3 regions of the Kitasatospora sp. NPDC004614 genome follow, and region 1 is predicted to be linked to each of the others. Evidence: riboswitches for the same ligand, from Rfam matches in the RefSeq annotation. Region 1 holds a riboswitch; each other region holds the start of a gene.

Region 1 (5,381 bases):
GGGGGCCGTTCTCATGCGCGGAGGGTGTGGGATTTGAACCCACGGTGACCAGAGGCCACGACAGTTTTCAAGACTGTTCCCTTAGGCCGCTCGGGCAACCCTCCTCGGCGGAGGCCAGCCTAACGGGTCGGGGCGGGTTCGGTGCACTCCGTTGCGGAGGGGTCAGTTGTCGCCCTTGCGTTCGCCGAGGGTGACGGTGGTCTTGGCGGCCTTGCCGTCGCGGGTGTACTCGACCTCGACCTTCTCGCCGGGCTTGTGCGTCCAGATCTCGCTGACCAGGGTCGGGCCGCTGTCGATGGAGATGCCGCCGAGCTTGGTGATGACGTCGCCGGCCTTCAGGCCGGCCTGGTCGGCGGGGCCGCCGGGGGTGACGGCGGGGGTGTCGCGGACGGGGGCGGTGGCGATCTGGGCGCCGTCGCCGCGGTAGTCGTCGTTGCGCAGGACGCCGAGGATCGCGTAGACGGGGGTGCCGTCCTTGATCAGGGTCTGGGCGACCCACTTGGCCTGGTTGATCGGGATGGCGAAGCCGAGGCCGATGGAGCCGGCCCGGCCGGAGCCGCTGGTGTTCGACTGGATCGCCGAGTTGATGCCGATGACCGAGCCGGAGCCGTCGAGCAGCGGGCCGCCGGAGTTGCCGGGGTTGATCGACGCGTCGGTCTGCAGGGCGTTCATGTACGAGGAGTTGGCGCCGGTCTCGTCGCCGGAGGCGACCGGGCGGTCCTTGGCGGAGATGATGCCGGTGGTGACGGTGCCTTCGAGGCCGTAGGGCGCGCCGATGGCGATGGTGGAGTCACCGATGGCGACCTTGTCGGAGTCGCCGAGCGGCAGCGGGACGAGCTTGTCCTTGGGCGGGTTGTCGAGGCGGATCACCGCGACGTCGTAGCCCTCGGCGCGGCCGACCACGGACGCGGTGTACGAGGACCCGTCGGAGAACTTGACGGAGAGCTTGCCGCCCTTGGCGGCGGGCGCGACCACGTGATTGTTGGTCAGGATGTGGCCCTCGGTGTCGAAGACGAACCCGGTGCCGGTGCCGGACTCGCTGGAGTTCGAGGCCTTGATGGTGACGGTGGACGGCAGCGCCTTGGCGGCGATCCCGGCGACGGACTCGGGGGCCCGGTCCAGGGTCTGGTGGGCGTTGCCGACGCTGACGGTGGTACTGGTGTGCTTGGTGCCGCTGTCGCCGTTCCCGCCGGAGACGCTCGCGCCGATCGCGCCACCGGCCAGGCCGGCCACCAGGGCGACCGCCGCGACCAGCGCGACCAGGCCGCCGCGCTTGCTCTTGCCGGAGCCGCCGCCCGGAGCGGGCTGCGGGCCGCCCCACGGCGCACCCGGCTCGCCCGGCTCGCCAGGCCCGCCGACGCCGCCCGGACCGCCGGCCGGGTGGCCCCAGCCACCCACCGGGTGACCGGCGCCGAACGGGTGCTGCCCTTCGCCGGGGACGCCGGGGACGCCAGGGACGCCCGGGGTGCCCTGCGGGTCGTGGGCGACCGCGGTCGGCGCGAACGGGTTGGCCGCCACGGGCTGGGCATCCGGGGCCGACGCGTAGGGGTTGGCCGGCGCCTCCTGGGCGTGCGGCGGCACGGCCGGGGTGACGGTGGTCGGCGTGTAGGGGCTGGGCGGCTCGCTGACGCTGCCGTACGGGTTCTGGAACGGCGGCGGCGCGTCCACCGGAGCCGGAGCCGGAGCCGAGGCCGGAGCCACCGGCGGGGCCACCGGCGCGGCGGGGACCTTCCCGAGCTGCATGGTCTGGTCGGACACCGGCGCGGCGGGCGCGGGCGCCGCCGGGGCCGCCGGCAGCACCGGCGGCGGGGCGTCGAGGTAGGAGGGAGCGGGCGCGGGCGTTCCGGCGGTGGCGGCGGCCGCCTCGGTGCCGGTGGCCTCGGGGGCCTTCTCCGGCGGGGTGGTACCACTCGCGTGCTCGGTGCTCACGGACGACCTCCATCGCTGACAGAACCTTGGGCTGCGGTCCGTCGCTCGGTCGGCGCGGCCACAGCCTCGGGGCACAGTTTTTCCTATGCCGGATTCGGACACCGTAAGCGGGCCCCTGAAGAAATCATGAGAAGCCTTAGGCCTCGCTGACATGGACATCAGTGGTCCCGCGATGCGGACGCCGTTCCCCCCGGCCTTGGCGTTCTCCCACCCGGAGGCTAGCCTGTCGCTCCTGTAAACCGAAGAACGTCGCGGGAGCTTGGACCAGCCAGGCTGAGAGTGCGCCGGATCGACCGTAGGGCATGGCGGTGTCGCCACCCCGGTCGAGGGGGCGCTGACCGCCGGAACCTGTCCGGGTAATGCCGGCGTAGGGAGTATCGGCCATGACGGCTGTTCCGTCTGCCCCAATTTCCGATCTTGAGACGGCCGCGCGGGCCGAGGCCCCGCTGACCCTCGACACGGCGCCGCCGCGGACGCTGGATTTCCGGGCGCTGTTCGCGCTGTGGGCGAACCTCGGGGTGAGCCTGATCGGGTTCACCAGCGCCGCGACGGTGCTGGGCAAGCAGGGCCACGAGCTGGGCTTCACCGCGGCCGTGACGGCGATCGTGGCGGGTACCGCGATCGGCACCGCGATGCTCGCGGTGGCGGCGCTGGTGGGCGCCCGCACGGGCGCGCCGGCCATGGCGGTGCTGCGCGGCCTGTTCGGCACCCGGCTGTCGTACGTGCCGACGGTGCTGAACATCCTGCAGTGCGTCGGCTGGGGCGTGTACGAGCTGACGGTGATCGCCTGGGGCGCCCAGACGGTGGCCGGCACCGAGGGCTGGCGCTGGCTGTTCGTGCTGCTGGCGGGCGTGCTGACGACGGTGCTGACGATCTGGCCGCTGGGCGCGATCGCGGTGCTGCGCAAGTACGTGGCCGTCGCGGTCGGTGTGGCGATGGTGTACTTCACGGTGCAGTTCGCCCGGCTGGGCTTCCCGGACCCGGGTGCGGGCAACTGGGACGGCTTCCTGTCGGCGACGGACGCGGTGATCGCGGTGTCGATCTCGTTCGTCCCGCTGGCCGCCGACTACACCCGGCACGCGCGCACCTCGGCGAGCGCGTTCTGGGGGACGTTCTCCGGCTACACGGTGGCCCAGGTGTGGTGCTACGTGCTGGGCGTGGTGGCGCTGCTGCAGTCCGGCGGCGACCCGGAGAAGATCCTCGGCTCGTTCACCGGCGTGGCCGCGGGCTGGGCGTTCCTGCTGGTGCTGGTGCTGCGCGAGTCGGACCAGTCGTTCGCGAACGTGTACTCGACGGCGATGTCGATCCACAACCTGTGGCCGAAGGTGGACCGGCGGGTGCTGACCGGCGGCATCGGCGTGCTGGTGACGGTACTGGCGCTGCGCATCAAGGAGTTCACCGACTCGTACTACGCGTTCCTCGGCCTGATCGGGTCGGTGTTCGTGCCGCTGTTCGCGGTGCTGGCGGTGGACTATTTCCTCGGGGCCGGCCGGCGCGGCTGGAACCTGACCCAGGACGCCCCGGCGCGCTGGGTGATGCTGGCGCCGTGGGCGCTGGGCTTCGCGGTGTACCAGTTCCTGGCGCCGACCGCGGTGGCCGGCTGGTGGACGGACCTGTGGACGCAGGCGCAGGAGGCCGTGCACTTCACCCCGCAGGCGTGGAGCTCGGCCTCGCTGTTCTCGTTCCTGGTGGCGGCGCTGGCGACCGGCGCGGTGGCGGCCGTGGAGCGCCGCAAGGGCTGACGCCGCATCAAGGGCTGTTCACCGCGGTGTTGCCGGATCGGAAGCCACCCGTCATCCGGTGCCGCGTAGGCTGGTTGACGTGAACACCCAGCACAGCGCCTCGGCCCCGCTCCCCGCTCCGATCGACCGCTCCGCGGTCAAGGTGATCGCCCACCGAGGGTCCTCCGCGGCCCTTCCGGAGCACACCGAGGAGGCATACAAGCGGGCGCTGGAGGAGGGCGCGGACGGGCTGGAGTGCGACGTCCGGGTCACCGCCGACGGGCAGTTGGTGTGCGTGCACGACCGCAACGTCCGCCGCACCTCGGACGGGCAGGGCGTGGTGTCGACCATGACGCTGGCCCAGCTGTCCGCGCTGGACTTCGGCTCGTGGAAGCACCCGGAGCAGCCGCAGCGCAGCTCCGTGCTGACCCTGGAGCGGCTGCTGGAGCTGGTCGCGGACACCGGGCGGCGGGTGGAGCTGGCCATCGAGACCAAGCACCCGGTGCGGTACGCGGGCCGGGTGGAGTCCGAACTGCTGCGGATGCTCGGCCGGTTCGGGCTGCTGCCGGCCGCGCCGGAGGAGTCCACGGTGCGGGTGATGAGCTTCTCGGAGCTCGCCCTGCACCGGGTCCGCCGGAACGCCCCGGCGGTGCCCCGGGTGTACCTGTGGGAGCGCCCGGTGCCGCTGCTGGGCCGCACCAAGGCGCTGCCGGGCGGCGCGTCGATCGCCGGCCCGGGCATCTCGCTGGTACGCCGCGACCCGGACCTGATCCGGGCGCTGCGCCGGGCCGGCCACCGGGTGCACGTGTGGACGGTGGACCGCCCCGAGGACGTCGAACTCTGCCTGGAACTGGGTGTGGAGGCGCTGATCACCAATCGACCGGCCGACGTACTGGCCCAGTTGGGCCGCTGACCGCGCGACCGGCAGGTGGCACCCGCGCCCCATAGGCGTGACAGAAATACCGAACGGGGTATTTCCTGTTGGCCATTCGGACAAGCCCCCCGGTGAGGCCGGAGGTGAGACGCTCCTCACCTTTTGGCCGCCCGTCGTGCGGATCTCGTTAATGCCGCGATCGGATCGTCGAACTCCCGTTTCCGATGCATTAACGGCGGGCATCCATCCCTCGGCAGAAGCTGAAGGAGGTCCGGGGGTGGCGTTGATGGTGGCGCGAGCTTTGCCAGTTCAGGCCGGGTCGACCTCATCGGCCATGGCCGTTCCGCACGGTCCGGCCAGTGTTTCGACCGCGCGGCGGAGGCTGCGCAACGATCTCGGTGATCGCTCGATACCGGACGGGGTGATTGACGACGCGGTGTTGATCCTCTCCGAACTGCTCAGCAATTCCTGTCGTCATGCCAGACCGCTGCCGGCCGATGATCCCGACGAGGCGGACAGATCGTCCGAGTGGCATCCGCACGGCGATGACGACGCGGAGATCGGTACGGTGCTGTGGAGTTGGCGGATGCGCGGGGACGGTCTGCTGACCCTCGAGGTGACGGACGGTGGGGCGACCACCCGGCCGGTGCCGGCCAGCCCGTCGGTGTCGGCACACGGCGGCCGGGGGCTGAGCATCGTCGGCAAGCTGGCCCGGGACTGGGGGGTGCGGCACGCCCCCGGTCAGGTGACGGTGTGGGCGGAGCTGCCGGCGTTCGAGCAGGTGGTGGGCGGCGGGGAGCGGCGCAGCGCCTGAATCCCGGGCCGCGGGCGAAGTAGGCTGCGCGGTGCAAAGTCCG
Region 2 (5,381 bases), on a different contig from region 1:
TCGGCGGCAGCAGGTCCGGCGGGACGTCCAGCACGCTGGTGCGCTCCAGGCCGGGCGGGGCGCTGATCACCGCGGTCGCCTCGCCCGGGCCGAACTGCGGGGTGGGCCGGTGCGAGGCCGGCGGCTCCGCGTCCAACTGCCCGTCCGGCAGGGCCCGGCGCACCCGTTGCACGGCCGCCAGCAGCTCCACCGCGTCCCACGGCCGGGCCTGCGGGTCGCGGGCGGTGGCGGCGGCGACCAGCGCGTCCAGCTCCGGGCCCACGGCGGGGGCGGTGCGGGACGGCGCCGGGGCGTCCTCGTGCAGGTGGCGGTACATCACCTGGGCGGCGTTCTCGCCGGTGTGCGGCTTGGTGCCGGTCAGCATCTCGTACAGCAGGATGCCCGCCGCGTAGACGTCCACCCGCTGGTCGGTGGCCGCGTCCTGGCGGATCTGCTCCGGGGCCAGGTACGAGACGGTGCCGAGCAGTTGGCCCGCCTCGGTGGCGGCGGTGGTGTTCGAGTCGGCGGCGCCCATGATCCGGACCAGGCCGAAGTCCGCGACCTTCACCATGCCGTTGTCGGTGATCAGCACGTTCTCCGGCTTCACGTCCCGGTGCACCAGGCCCGCCCGGTGCGCCGCGCCGAGCGCCGCCAGCACCGGCTCCAGGACGTCCAGCGCGGCCCGCACCGAGAGCGCGCCGCGATCGCGCAGCAGGTCGCGAAGGGTGTGGCCGGGGACGTACTCCATCGCCATGAACACCGCGCGCGGATCCGCGCCCTGGTCCAGCACGTTGACCACATTGGGGTGCGCGAGCCGGGCCACCGCCTTCGCCTCACGGATGAACCGCGCCGTGAAGTCGGCGTCGCCCGCCAGCGAAGGATGCATCACCTTCAGCGCGACGGCCCGGTCGAGCCGGGTGTCGGTGCCGCGGTAGACGGTCGACATGCCGCCGACGGCGATCCGCTGCTCGACCCGGTAGCGCCCGTCGAGCAGCACGCCGAGCAGAGGGTCACCTATGGTCATGTCCACCCGAGGAGTCTAGGGGCCGAACCGGGTACGGTCCGGCAAGCCGGTCGCCGCGGTGCCCGGCTCGTCCCATGGAAGCCTCCTCCCGGAGGGGGACGCGCGGGGGTGCCCGGCGGTTCGGGCGCGCCGTCAGAACGCGGGGCGCTCCCGGGTGTCGGCCAGGCCGGTGGTGGGGGAGGAGGCCTCGGCGTAGTAGCGGCGCGGGATCCGGCCGGCCCGGTGGGCGAGGCGGCCGGCCTCGACGGCGCGGCGCATCGCGTCGGCCATCAGGACGGGCTCCTGGGCGCGGGTCACGGCGGAGGCCAGCATGACGGCGGAGCAGCCGAGTTCCATCGCCAGGGCGACGTCGCTGGCGGTGCCGGCGCCCGCGTCGAGGACGACCGGGACGTTCGCGGACTCCACGATCAGCTGGAAGTTGTGCGGGTTGCGGATGCCCAGGCCGGAGCCGATCGGCGAGCCCAGCGGCATGATCGCCGCGCAGCCGACGTCCTCCAGCTTGCGGGCCAGCACCGGGTCGTCGTTGGTGTACGGCAGCACGGTGAAGCCGTCGTCGACCAAGGTCTCGGCGGCGTCCAGGAGTTCGATCGGGTCGGGCAGCAGGGTGCGCTCGTCGGCGATCACCTCGAGCTTCACCCAGTCGGTGCCGAGCGCCTCGCGGGCCAGGCGGGCGGTGAGCACGGCCTCGCCCGCGGTGTAGCAGCCGGCCGTGTTCGGGAGGATCCGGATGCCGTTGCGGGCCAGCACCTCCAGCACCGAGCCCTGGGTGGCGGTGTTGACCCGGCGCATCGCCACCGTGGTCAGTTCGGTGCCGGAGACCCGCAGCGCCTGCTCCAGCACATCCAGGCTGGGGGCGCCGCCGGTGCCCATGATCAGGCGGGAGGTGAAGGTGGTGTCGCCGATGGTCAGCAGGTCGTCGGCCATCTCAGCCTCCCTGCACGGCGGTGAGGATCTCCACCCGGTCGCCGTCGCCGAGCGCCGTGGCGGGCCACGAACTGCGCGGCACCACGGCCTCGTTGACGGCGGCGGCGACGCCGGTGTTGGCGGCGGACACCTCGGCGACCAGCACGTCCAGCGTGGTGGCGGCGGGCAGCGTGCGGGGTTCGCCGTTGACGGTCAGGGCGACGGTGTTCATGCGGGCACCTCGGTGCGGAAGCGGTCGGGGGTGAAGTCCGCGGCCAGCGGGTGGAGTTCGCCGGTGGCCAGGTAGTCGGCGAGCAGGTCGGCGGTGACGGGGGTGAGCAGCACGCCGTTGCGGTAGTGCCCGGTGGCGGCGACCAGGCCGGGCAGCGCGGTCGGGCCGAGCAGCGGCGCGTTGTCGGGGGAACCGGGCCGCAGCCCCGCGCCCGTCTCCACCAGCGGCAACTCGGTGATGCCGGGGACGAGTTCGTGCGCATCCCGGAGCAGCTCGTACACGCCGCCCGCGGTGACGGTGGTGTCGTGGCCCATCTCCTCGGTGGTCGCGCCGATCACCAACTCGCCGTCGGCGCGCGGCACCAGGTACAGGTGCTGGCCGCGCACCACGGCGCGCACATTGCGGGACAGGAACGGCGCGTACAGCTTCGGGACGCGCAGCCGCAGCACCTGCCCCTTGACCGGGCGGATGGCCGGCAGCACCCCGTCCGGCAGGCCCGGCAGCAGGTGGCTGCGGGAGCCGGCCGCCAGCACCGTCCGTCCGGCCGTCAGCTGCTCGCCGCTCAACAGGCGGACGCCGAGCGCCCGTTCGCCGTCCGTCACCAGTTCGGCGGCCTGGGTGCGGTGGAAGGCGACGCCGAGCAGCTTGCAGGCCGCGACCAGCGCGGCGGCGAGGCGGCGGCCGTCCACCTGGTGGTCCTCGGCGACGTGCAGGCCGCCGCGTATGCCCGGGGCCAGCATCGGCTCCAGCCGGCGGCACTCCCGGCCGGTCAGCCACGCCGACTCCAGGCCCAGCCGGCCGTGGAAGGCGTGCAGTTCGCGCAGTTCCTCGCGGTCGTCGGAGTCCAGCGCGACGGCCAGCGTGCCGGTGCGGCGGTAGCCGGTGTCCAGGCCGGTCAGCTCGGTCAGCTCGGCGGCGAACGCCCCGTAGCGCTCGTTGGACGCCATGCCCAGGCGCAGCAACGGCTCCTCGCCGTACTGGAGTTCGGTGACCGGAGCGAGCATGCCCGCGGCGACCTGGGCCGCGCCGCCGCCCGGCGACGGGTCCACCACCGCGACGCTCAGCCCGCGCTGCGCGGTACGCCAGGCGACGCCGAGGCCGATGATGCCCCCGCCGATCACCAGCACGTCGGAATGTGCCACAGCGCTTCTTCTCCCTTCGCCGGCATGACCCGGATCAGGTTCGGACGGTCGCGGGCCGCCACAGCCCGCCTCTCAGCCCGGTGCGCCGGGCTCCCGTGATAGTTCAGTCCCTCCACTTTAACGCCGGTGCCCCGGCCGACATCAGGCCGGTTAGGGTGGACGCCGTGGCTGAACTGAGGGCAACGGACCGGGTCGTCGTGGTCGGGGCGGGCATGGCGGGCGCACAGGCCGCCCTGAACCTGCGACAGGGTGGCTGGCAGGGCGCGATCACCCTGGTCGGCGAGGAACTCCACCTCCCGTACGACCGGCCGCCGCTGTCCAAGGACGTGCTGCTCGGCAAGACCGACGCCACCGCCTTCGAGATCGACTGGAGCGACCTCGGCGTCGAACTGCGCACCGGCCACCGCGCCACCGGCCTGAACGCCGGCGTGCTGCACACCGACCGCGGCGAACTCCCGTACGGCGCCCTGGTGATCGCCACCGGCGCCGACCCGCGCACGCTGCCCGGTCTGCCCGACGCCCGCACCTTGCGCACCGTCGACGACGCGCACGCGCTGCGGGCCGCGCTCACCCCCGACAAGCGGATCGTGCTGGTCGGCGCGGGCTGGATCGGCGCCGAGACCGCCACCGTCGCCCGCGCCCTGGGCTGCCACGTCACCGTCGTCGAGGCCGCCGCCACCCCGCTGGCCGGGGCGCTGCCCGCCGAACTCGGCACCCTGATGACCGACTGGTACGCCGCCGCCGGCGTCGAACTGCGCTGCGGCGTCGGCGTTGCCGGGGCCGCCGACGGCGGGGTGCTGCTCGCCGACGGCACCCACCTGCCCGCCGACGAGGTGGTGGTCGGCATCGGCGCCCGCCCCGCCACCGGCTGGCTCGCCGACAGCCCGCTCGCCCTCGACCCCGACGGCACCGTCCCGGTGGACGACCGGCTGCGCACCGCGTTGCCCGGCGTCTGGGCGGTCGGCGACTGCGTCTCCTACCCGTCCGCCCGGTTCGGCACCCGGCTCGCCGTCCAGCACTGGGACCACGCCCTGCACTCCGGCGGCGCCGTCGCCGCCTCGGTGCTCGGCACCCTGGACGCGCCCTACGACCCCGTCCCGTACTTCTGGTCCGAGCAGTTCGACCGCATGGTGCAGTACGCGGGCCGGCACGCCGGTGCCGACCACCTGCTGTGGCGCGGCTCCCCGTCCGAGCGCGACTGGACGGTGCTCTGGCTGCGCGACGGCAAGCTGGTCGCGCTGCTCGCCGTGGACCGGCCGCGCGACCTCGCGCAGGGCCGCCGCCTGATCGAACGCGGCACGGTGCTCGATCCGGCGCTCGCCGCCGACCCGGCCGTCCAGCTGAAGGCCGCCGCCGGGTAGCGGGTGGGTAGGCTGGGTGCCGTGAGCAAGATTGATCCCAAGATTGACGCCCTGGTCCCCGCGTGGCTGTACCTGCCCGACATCTCGGAGCGGTGGGGCGTGGTGATCACCGAGGTCCGCGACATGGTGAAGAACCGCACCCTGCTGGCCGTCCGCCGCGGCGCGAACAACTCCCTCCAGGTGCCCGCCGACTTCATCGAGGACGACGGCCCGGTCAAGCACCTGGTCGGCACCCTCACGGTGCTCCGCGACTGCGGCTTCTCCGACGAGGAGATCCTCGAGTGGATGTTCACCGAGGACCCGTCCCTCCCCGGCAGCCCGATCCAGGCCCTGCGCGAGAACCGCGGCACCGAGGTCAAGCGCCGCGCCCAGGCCATGGCACTGTGACGCCCCGGCAGCAGCTCGCCGACGCCAGGCTCTACCTCTGCACCGACGCCCGGCGCGAGCAGGGCGACCTGGCCGACTTCCTGGACGCCGTGCTGGCCGGTGGCGTCGACATCGTCCAGCTCCGGGACAAGAACCTGGAGGCCCGCCAGGAACTCGAGTACCTCGAGGTCTTCGCGGACGCGGCCAAGCGCCACGGCAAACTGCTGGCCGTCAACGACCGTGCCGACGTCGCCTTCGGCGCCCGCCCCGACGTGCTGCACCTCGGGCAGGACGACCTGCCGGTGGCCGTGGCCCGCGCCATCCTCGGCGAGGACGTGCTGATCGGGCGCTCCTGCCACTCCGAGGCCGAGGTG
Region 3 (5,381 bases), 270 kb from region 1:
TTCCCTCGCCCGGGCGGAACTCAGCTGTCGCTGAGGTGAGTTACTTGCTGTCGGCCTCGATCGGGATGACCTGCGCCGGAGCGGCGGCTGCCGGGGCAGCGGCCTTGGTGGCCTCGCCGTTCTCAGCTGCCGGGGACATCGCGGTGAGCAGCTGGCGGGCCAGGCCGAGGCCGGTCCCGCCCATGGTGAGCGCCTTGGCGAACATCTCGGACATGCCCTCGGCGCCGTTCAGCAGCACCATGTGCTCGACGTTGCCGAACGCGTCCGCGCCGGCCCGGACGATGGCCGGCCAGTTCTCGGCGAGCTGCTGGGCGACCACCGCCTCCTGGTTCTCGGCCAGCGCCGCGGCGCGGGCCTTGATGCCCTCGGCCTCGGCCAGGCCCTGCGCCCGGGTGGCCTCCGCCTCGGCGAGACCCTTCGCCCGGGCCGCCTCCGCCTCGGCCAGACCCTTGGCGGCCTCGGCGGCGGCCTGCGCCTCACCGGTGGCCCGGGTGGCCTCGGCCGCGGCCAGACCGCGGGCCTTGGTGGCCTCGGCCTCGGCCGCGGCGGCGACCTTGACCCGGTTCGCCTCGGCGGCGGTCTTCAGCTCGGTCTCCCGGGACAGCGCCTCGGCGGCGGAGATCCGGGCGTCACGGTCGGCCTCGGCCTTGGTGCGGGTCTCGTACGCGCGGGCGTCGGCCGGCTTGCGGACGTCCGCCTGCAGCTGCTGCTCCTTGCGGTGCGCCTCCAGCTCGGCGACCTTGGTCTCCTGGACCACGACCTCCTGCCGGGCGGCGGCCTGCGCGAGCGGGCCGGCCTGCAGCGCACGAGCCGCGGCGGTGTCCATCTCGGCCTGGTAACCGGCCTGCTGGATGCCGGAGTTGCGGGTTGCCTCGGCCTTGCGGGCGAACGCCTCCTGCTCGGCCTCGGTGGCCCGTCGGTCCGCCTCGGCGGCGGCGATCCGGGCGTCGCGCTGGACGGCTGCGGCGTGCGGCGCGGCCAGGTTGGTGATGTACCCGGTCGGGTCCAGGATCTCCTGGATCTGCAGCGAGTCGATGATCAGACCGAGCTTCTCCATCTCGATGCCCGAGGCGGAGCGGGTCTCACCGGTGAGCCGCTCGCGGTCGCGGATCATGTCCTCGACCGTCAGCCCACCGACGATGGACCGCAGGTGGCCGGCGAACACGTTGTGCACCCGCTGGCCCATCATCTTCTGCTGGTCCAGGAAACGCCGGGCGGCGTTGGCGATCGACACCGGGTCGTCGCCCACCTTGAAGATCACAACGCCCTTGACGTGCACGGGAATTCCCTGCGACGTCACGCACTCCACGTCCAGCGCGGCCTCGTTCAGGTCCAGCGAGAGCCGGCGCACCGCCTGGACGCCCGGCACCACGAAGGTGCCCCGCCCGGTCACCACGCGGAAGCCCAGACCCTCGCCGTGCTTGGAACCCGAGATCACCAGCGCCTCGTTGGGTTCCGCCACGCGCCACATCAGCTTGAAAAGAACGATCAGCAGAACGAGGCCTGCGACGGCGCCGCCTGCGATGCCGACCAACATCGGCAATCCCCCCTTAGGAGCACACCGGTCCCGTGCTGCGCTTGGGTCGTGCAGAACTGGCGCGGAAACCGGCGGCAGCCGCATTCTCCGCCGTTCCGGATCAGGGGGGAAGGGTCTGGACGGTGGGAACTCTCACTGTCTCAAAAGTGTTGCGACAGGTTTGTGGAGGCCGTCTGACGTGCGATCAAAAGGGCTCGACGTACACCGTGCGCGGTGGCTGATATTCGACCACCACCACCATGGTGCCCGGCTGCAGCGGCTCGCCCGGTGTGGCGCGGTACGCCAGGAACGCCTCGGTGCCCAGCCGTTCGGGCACGTGCACCATCACCTCGCCGACCAGGCCCGCGCCGATCCGCCCTGTCACCCGCCCCGTCAGTCCGATCACCCGCACGATTCTCCCACCCCGTACGGGGCGTGAACAGCTCGGGCCCACGCGGGAGTTGCCCGCAGGGGGAGGCCCGGGCGCGGGAGTGCGCCCTGGACCGGCGCCGTGACGTGCCCTACGGTGAGGAACCGAACGCAGGCGGACGACGCCTGCGCGGAACGGGAGCTCGGAGCACCGGGCTGAGAGGGCGCTGACGGTACGCGGGCCCGCGTACCACCTGCTGCGCCGACCGCAGGAACCTGACCGGGTAATGCCGGCGTAGGGAGTTGAAGGTCCGATGACCGCATTTTCCGAGTACCAGTCTGCCCGCGAGTCGGCCGCCACCGGGTACCCCACCCCCGCCTGGCGCAAGGCCTACCGCCAAGGCAGCCGCCCCGACCTGCGGGTCCCCTACCGCGAGGTCCACCTCACCGACGGCCGCACCGTCCCGCTGTACGACACCTCCGGCCCGTACACCGACCCCGACCTGCCCACCGACGTCCGCCGCGGACTGCCCGCCCTGCGCGACGGATGGATCCGGCAGCGCGGCGACGTCGAGGAGTACCAGGGCCGCGAGGCCCGCCCCGAGGACGACGGCATCAAGCACACCGCGCCGCGCGGCGGCGACCTGCGCAACCTGGACGCCGTCTTCCCCGGCCGCCCACGCCGCCCGCTGCGCGCCAGGGACGGCGAAGCCGTCACCCAACTCGCCTACGCCAAGCGCGGGTTGATCACCCCAGAGATGGAGTTCGTGGCGCTCCGGGAAGGCCTCGAACCGGAGTTCGTCCGCGAGCAGGTGGCCCGCGGACGCGCCGTCATCCCGGTCAACGTGAACCACCCCGAGAGCGAACCGGCCATCATCGGCACCGACTTCCTGGTGAAGATCAACGCCAACATCGGGAACTCCGCCGTCACCTCCTCCATCGAGGAGGAGGTGGAGAAGATGACCTGGGCCACCCGCTGGGGCGCCGACACCGTCATGGACCTCTCCACCGGCCGCAACATCCACACCACCCGCGAGTGGATCCTGCGCAACTCCCCCGTCCCGATCGGCACCGTCCCGCTCTACCAGGCACTGGAGAAGGTCGACGGCCGGGCCGAGGAACTCAGCTGGGAGGTCTACCGGGACACCGTCCTCGAACAGTGCGAGCAGGGCGTCGACTACATGACTGTGCACGCCGGCGTCCTGCTCCGGTACGTGCCGCTCACCGCCCGCCGCAAGACCGGCATCGTCTCGCGCGGCGGCTCCATCATGGCCGCCTGGTGCCTGGCCCACCACCAGGAGAACTTCCTCTACACGCACTTCGAGGAACTCTGCGACCTGCTGCGCGCCTACGACGTCACCTTCTCGCTCGGTGACGGCCTGCGGCCCGGCTCCATCGCCGACGCCAACGACGAGGCCCAGTTCGCCGAACTCACCACCCTCGGCGAGCTCGGCCGGATCGCCCGCGCCAAGGACGTCCAGGTGATGATCGAAGGCCCCGGACACGTCCCGATGCACAAGATCCGCGAGAACATGGACCTGCAGAAGGAGATCTGCGACGAGGCCCCGTTCTACACGCTCGGCCCGCTCACCACCGACGTCGCACCCGGCTACGACCACATCACCTCCGGCATCGGCGCCGCGATGATCGCCTGGTGGGGCACCGCGATGCTCTGCTACGTCACCCCCAAGGAACACCTCGGCCTGCCCAACCGCGACGACGTCAAGACCGGCGTCATCACCTACAAGATCGCCGCCCACGCCGCCGACCTCGCCAAGGGCCATCCCGGCGCCCAGGCCTGGGACGACGCCCTCTCCGACGCCCGCTTCGAATTCCGCTGGGAGGACCAGTTCAACCTGGCCCTCGACCCCGAGACCGCCCGCGAATTCCACGACGAGACCCTCCCCGCCGAGCCCGCCAAGACCGCGCACTTCTGCTCCATGTGCGGCCCGAAGTTCTGCTCGATGAAGATCAGCAAAACCATCAATGAGAAGTTCGGCAACGGCGCCGCCTCGCCGGAGTACGACGAGGCCGCCGTCGAGGGCATGAAGGCCATGTCCGAGGAGTTCGCGGCCCAGGGAAATCGGGTCTATCTCCCCCTGGCCGACTGACGGCCGACACAGAACGGCGCCGCACCGGGAGGCAGGAGGGGGTCTCCCGGCGCGGCGCTTTGCCTGTTGGCGGGACTTCTCAGGCGATGCCGTGCCCGTAGCGGGGGGTGGAGATCACCGGGACAGTCAGTGACTCAATGAGGACGCCCTGTCAGCACCGGCTCTTAGGATGACGGTGGTTGGAGCCGAACTGGCAGGGGGCTGAGTTGACCAAGGTGCGCAGCACGCGGGTGCTCGAACGAGCGGGAGTGAACCAGTTCCGCTCTCTGATGGAGTCCGCCGGCCACATCGTCCAAGAGATCGATGGCGGGAACGATCACGGCGAGGATTGTTACCTGAGTCTCACCAGGGGCGGAGAGCGAACTGGCGAGATTGTGGCTGTTCAGATAAAGAGCGGTGAAACATATCGACGTCCCGTCGGATACGGCATCCGATGCGATAGGCACATCAGAGACTGGACCCTGAGTCGAATCCCCGTCATTGGCGTTGTTTACGATCCCGAGTTGCAAAAGCTCTTCTGGGTCAACATGAGTGAATTCCTTCTCGATCAGGTCAGTCTGGGCAGGACTCCGAAGAGCGTTCCGATCGGCGAAGATGCGATCCTTGATTCGGAGACAATTCACCTCTTCATCTTTAAAGTGTCCCGATTCATATCGGAAAATGACCGCACAGGATACCGGCCGCCTCCATCTATTCGCTCATCGATCGGTTCAATCTTGGGGCGGCTGGGTGATGCGAAATCTGACGTTGACGTGCCGATTGGTGGTGTGCCGTACGTTCTGGGTGTGCCGTCTGTCGATTTCCATGAACGGAATCCGAAGTTCGATGGTCGGGCGCTGAAGGCGTGCCTCTATGCCGCGATGCTCTGTGCTTATGCTCTCGCCGGTCCGGGCTTGTATCGCGCAGCGGAGCTTGAGAGCGGTGGGGAGTGGCTGCGAAATGGGTGGCTTTGGCTCGTCTGCTACTTTGGAACGCTGTCCTACCTGTACCTGGCCAGTGTCAAGGAGCCGCGAAGGAAGAGTGCGCGGCCCCTTCTGTGGTCGGCCCAGTTCCTCCTGATGTTGGGTCTCTATATCGGCATAGGGGAGCAGACATCTGCCTGGCCTGTCAATCCTACTTTCCGGTGGATTTTCATTGACATTATGCCCGCTATTGCTCAGGCGGCAATTCTGTATCTCGGTGGGCACTATGCGGCCAAGGAGCGAGACCGGAGAAGGAGGTTGCGGGCAGCGTATCCTTCGGGAGTCCCAAAGAGTGATGCTTAGCGCGCATCGCCGGAGATGCCCCGTTTTAAAGCAAAGGGGCCCCGGGGGCAGTGCTGGAGTCGGCGGGTGCACTGACCTTGCGACCGCTTCGAGGTCCATATTCGTCAGTGTGACGCAAAC

Evidence for each region. Region 1 has a riboswitch for thiamine pyrophosphate ahead of ACFYST_RS07075 (purine-cytosine permease family protein). Riboswitches for the same ligand answer to the same signal wherever they lie in the genome.
Region 2: another riboswitch for thiamine pyrophosphate. It lies ahead of thiO (glycine oxidase ThiO); the one in region 1 lies ahead of ACFYST_RS07075 (purine-cytosine permease family protein).
Region 3: another riboswitch for thiamine pyrophosphate. It lies ahead of thiC (phosphomethylpyrimidine synthase ThiC); the one in region 1 lies ahead of ACFYST_RS07075 (purine-cytosine permease family protein).

What each region holds. Positions count from the first base shown of each region.
Region 1 is NZ_JBIALR010000002.1:351,289-356,669, reverse strand. It holds tRNA gene ACFYST_RS07085 (tRNA-Ser) at 19-104, opposite strand; gene ACFYST_RS07080 (S1C family serine protease) at 163-1,929, opposite strand; TPP riboswitch at 2,171-2,322, shown strand; gene ACFYST_RS07075 (purine-cytosine permease family protein) at 2,313-3,671, shown strand; gene ACFYST_RS07070 (glycerophosphodiester phosphodiesterase) at 3,751-4,563, shown strand; gene ACFYST_RS07065 (ATP-binding protein) at 4,811-5,338, shown strand.
Region 2 is NZ_JBIALR010000003.1:50,451-55,831, reverse strand. It holds gene pknB (Stk1 family PASTA domain-containing Ser/Thr kinase) at 1-1,003, opposite strand, end outside; gene ACFYST_RS09685 (thiazole synthase) at 1,136-1,927, opposite strand; gene thiS (sulfur carrier protein ThiS) at 1,929-2,138, opposite strand; gene thiO (glycine oxidase ThiO) at 2,135-3,280, opposite strand; TPP riboswitch at 3,275-3,387, opposite strand; gene ACFYST_RS09670 (NAD(P)/FAD-dependent oxidoreductase) at 3,436-4,641, shown strand; gene ACFYST_RS09665 (Rv2175c family DNA-binding protein) at 4,663-5,028, shown strand; gene thiE (thiamine phosphate synthase) at 5,025-5,381, shown strand, end outside.
Region 3 is NZ_JBIALR010000002.1:85,527-90,907, reverse strand. It holds gene ACFYST_RS05720 (flotillin family protein) at 41-1,537, opposite strand; gene ACFYST_RS05715 (hypothetical protein) at 1,722-1,922, opposite strand; TPP riboswitch at 2,071-2,204, shown strand; gene thiC (phosphomethylpyrimidine synthase ThiC) at 2,200-3,996, shown strand; gene ACFYST_RS05705 (DUF4365 domain-containing protein) at 4,176-5,261, shown strand.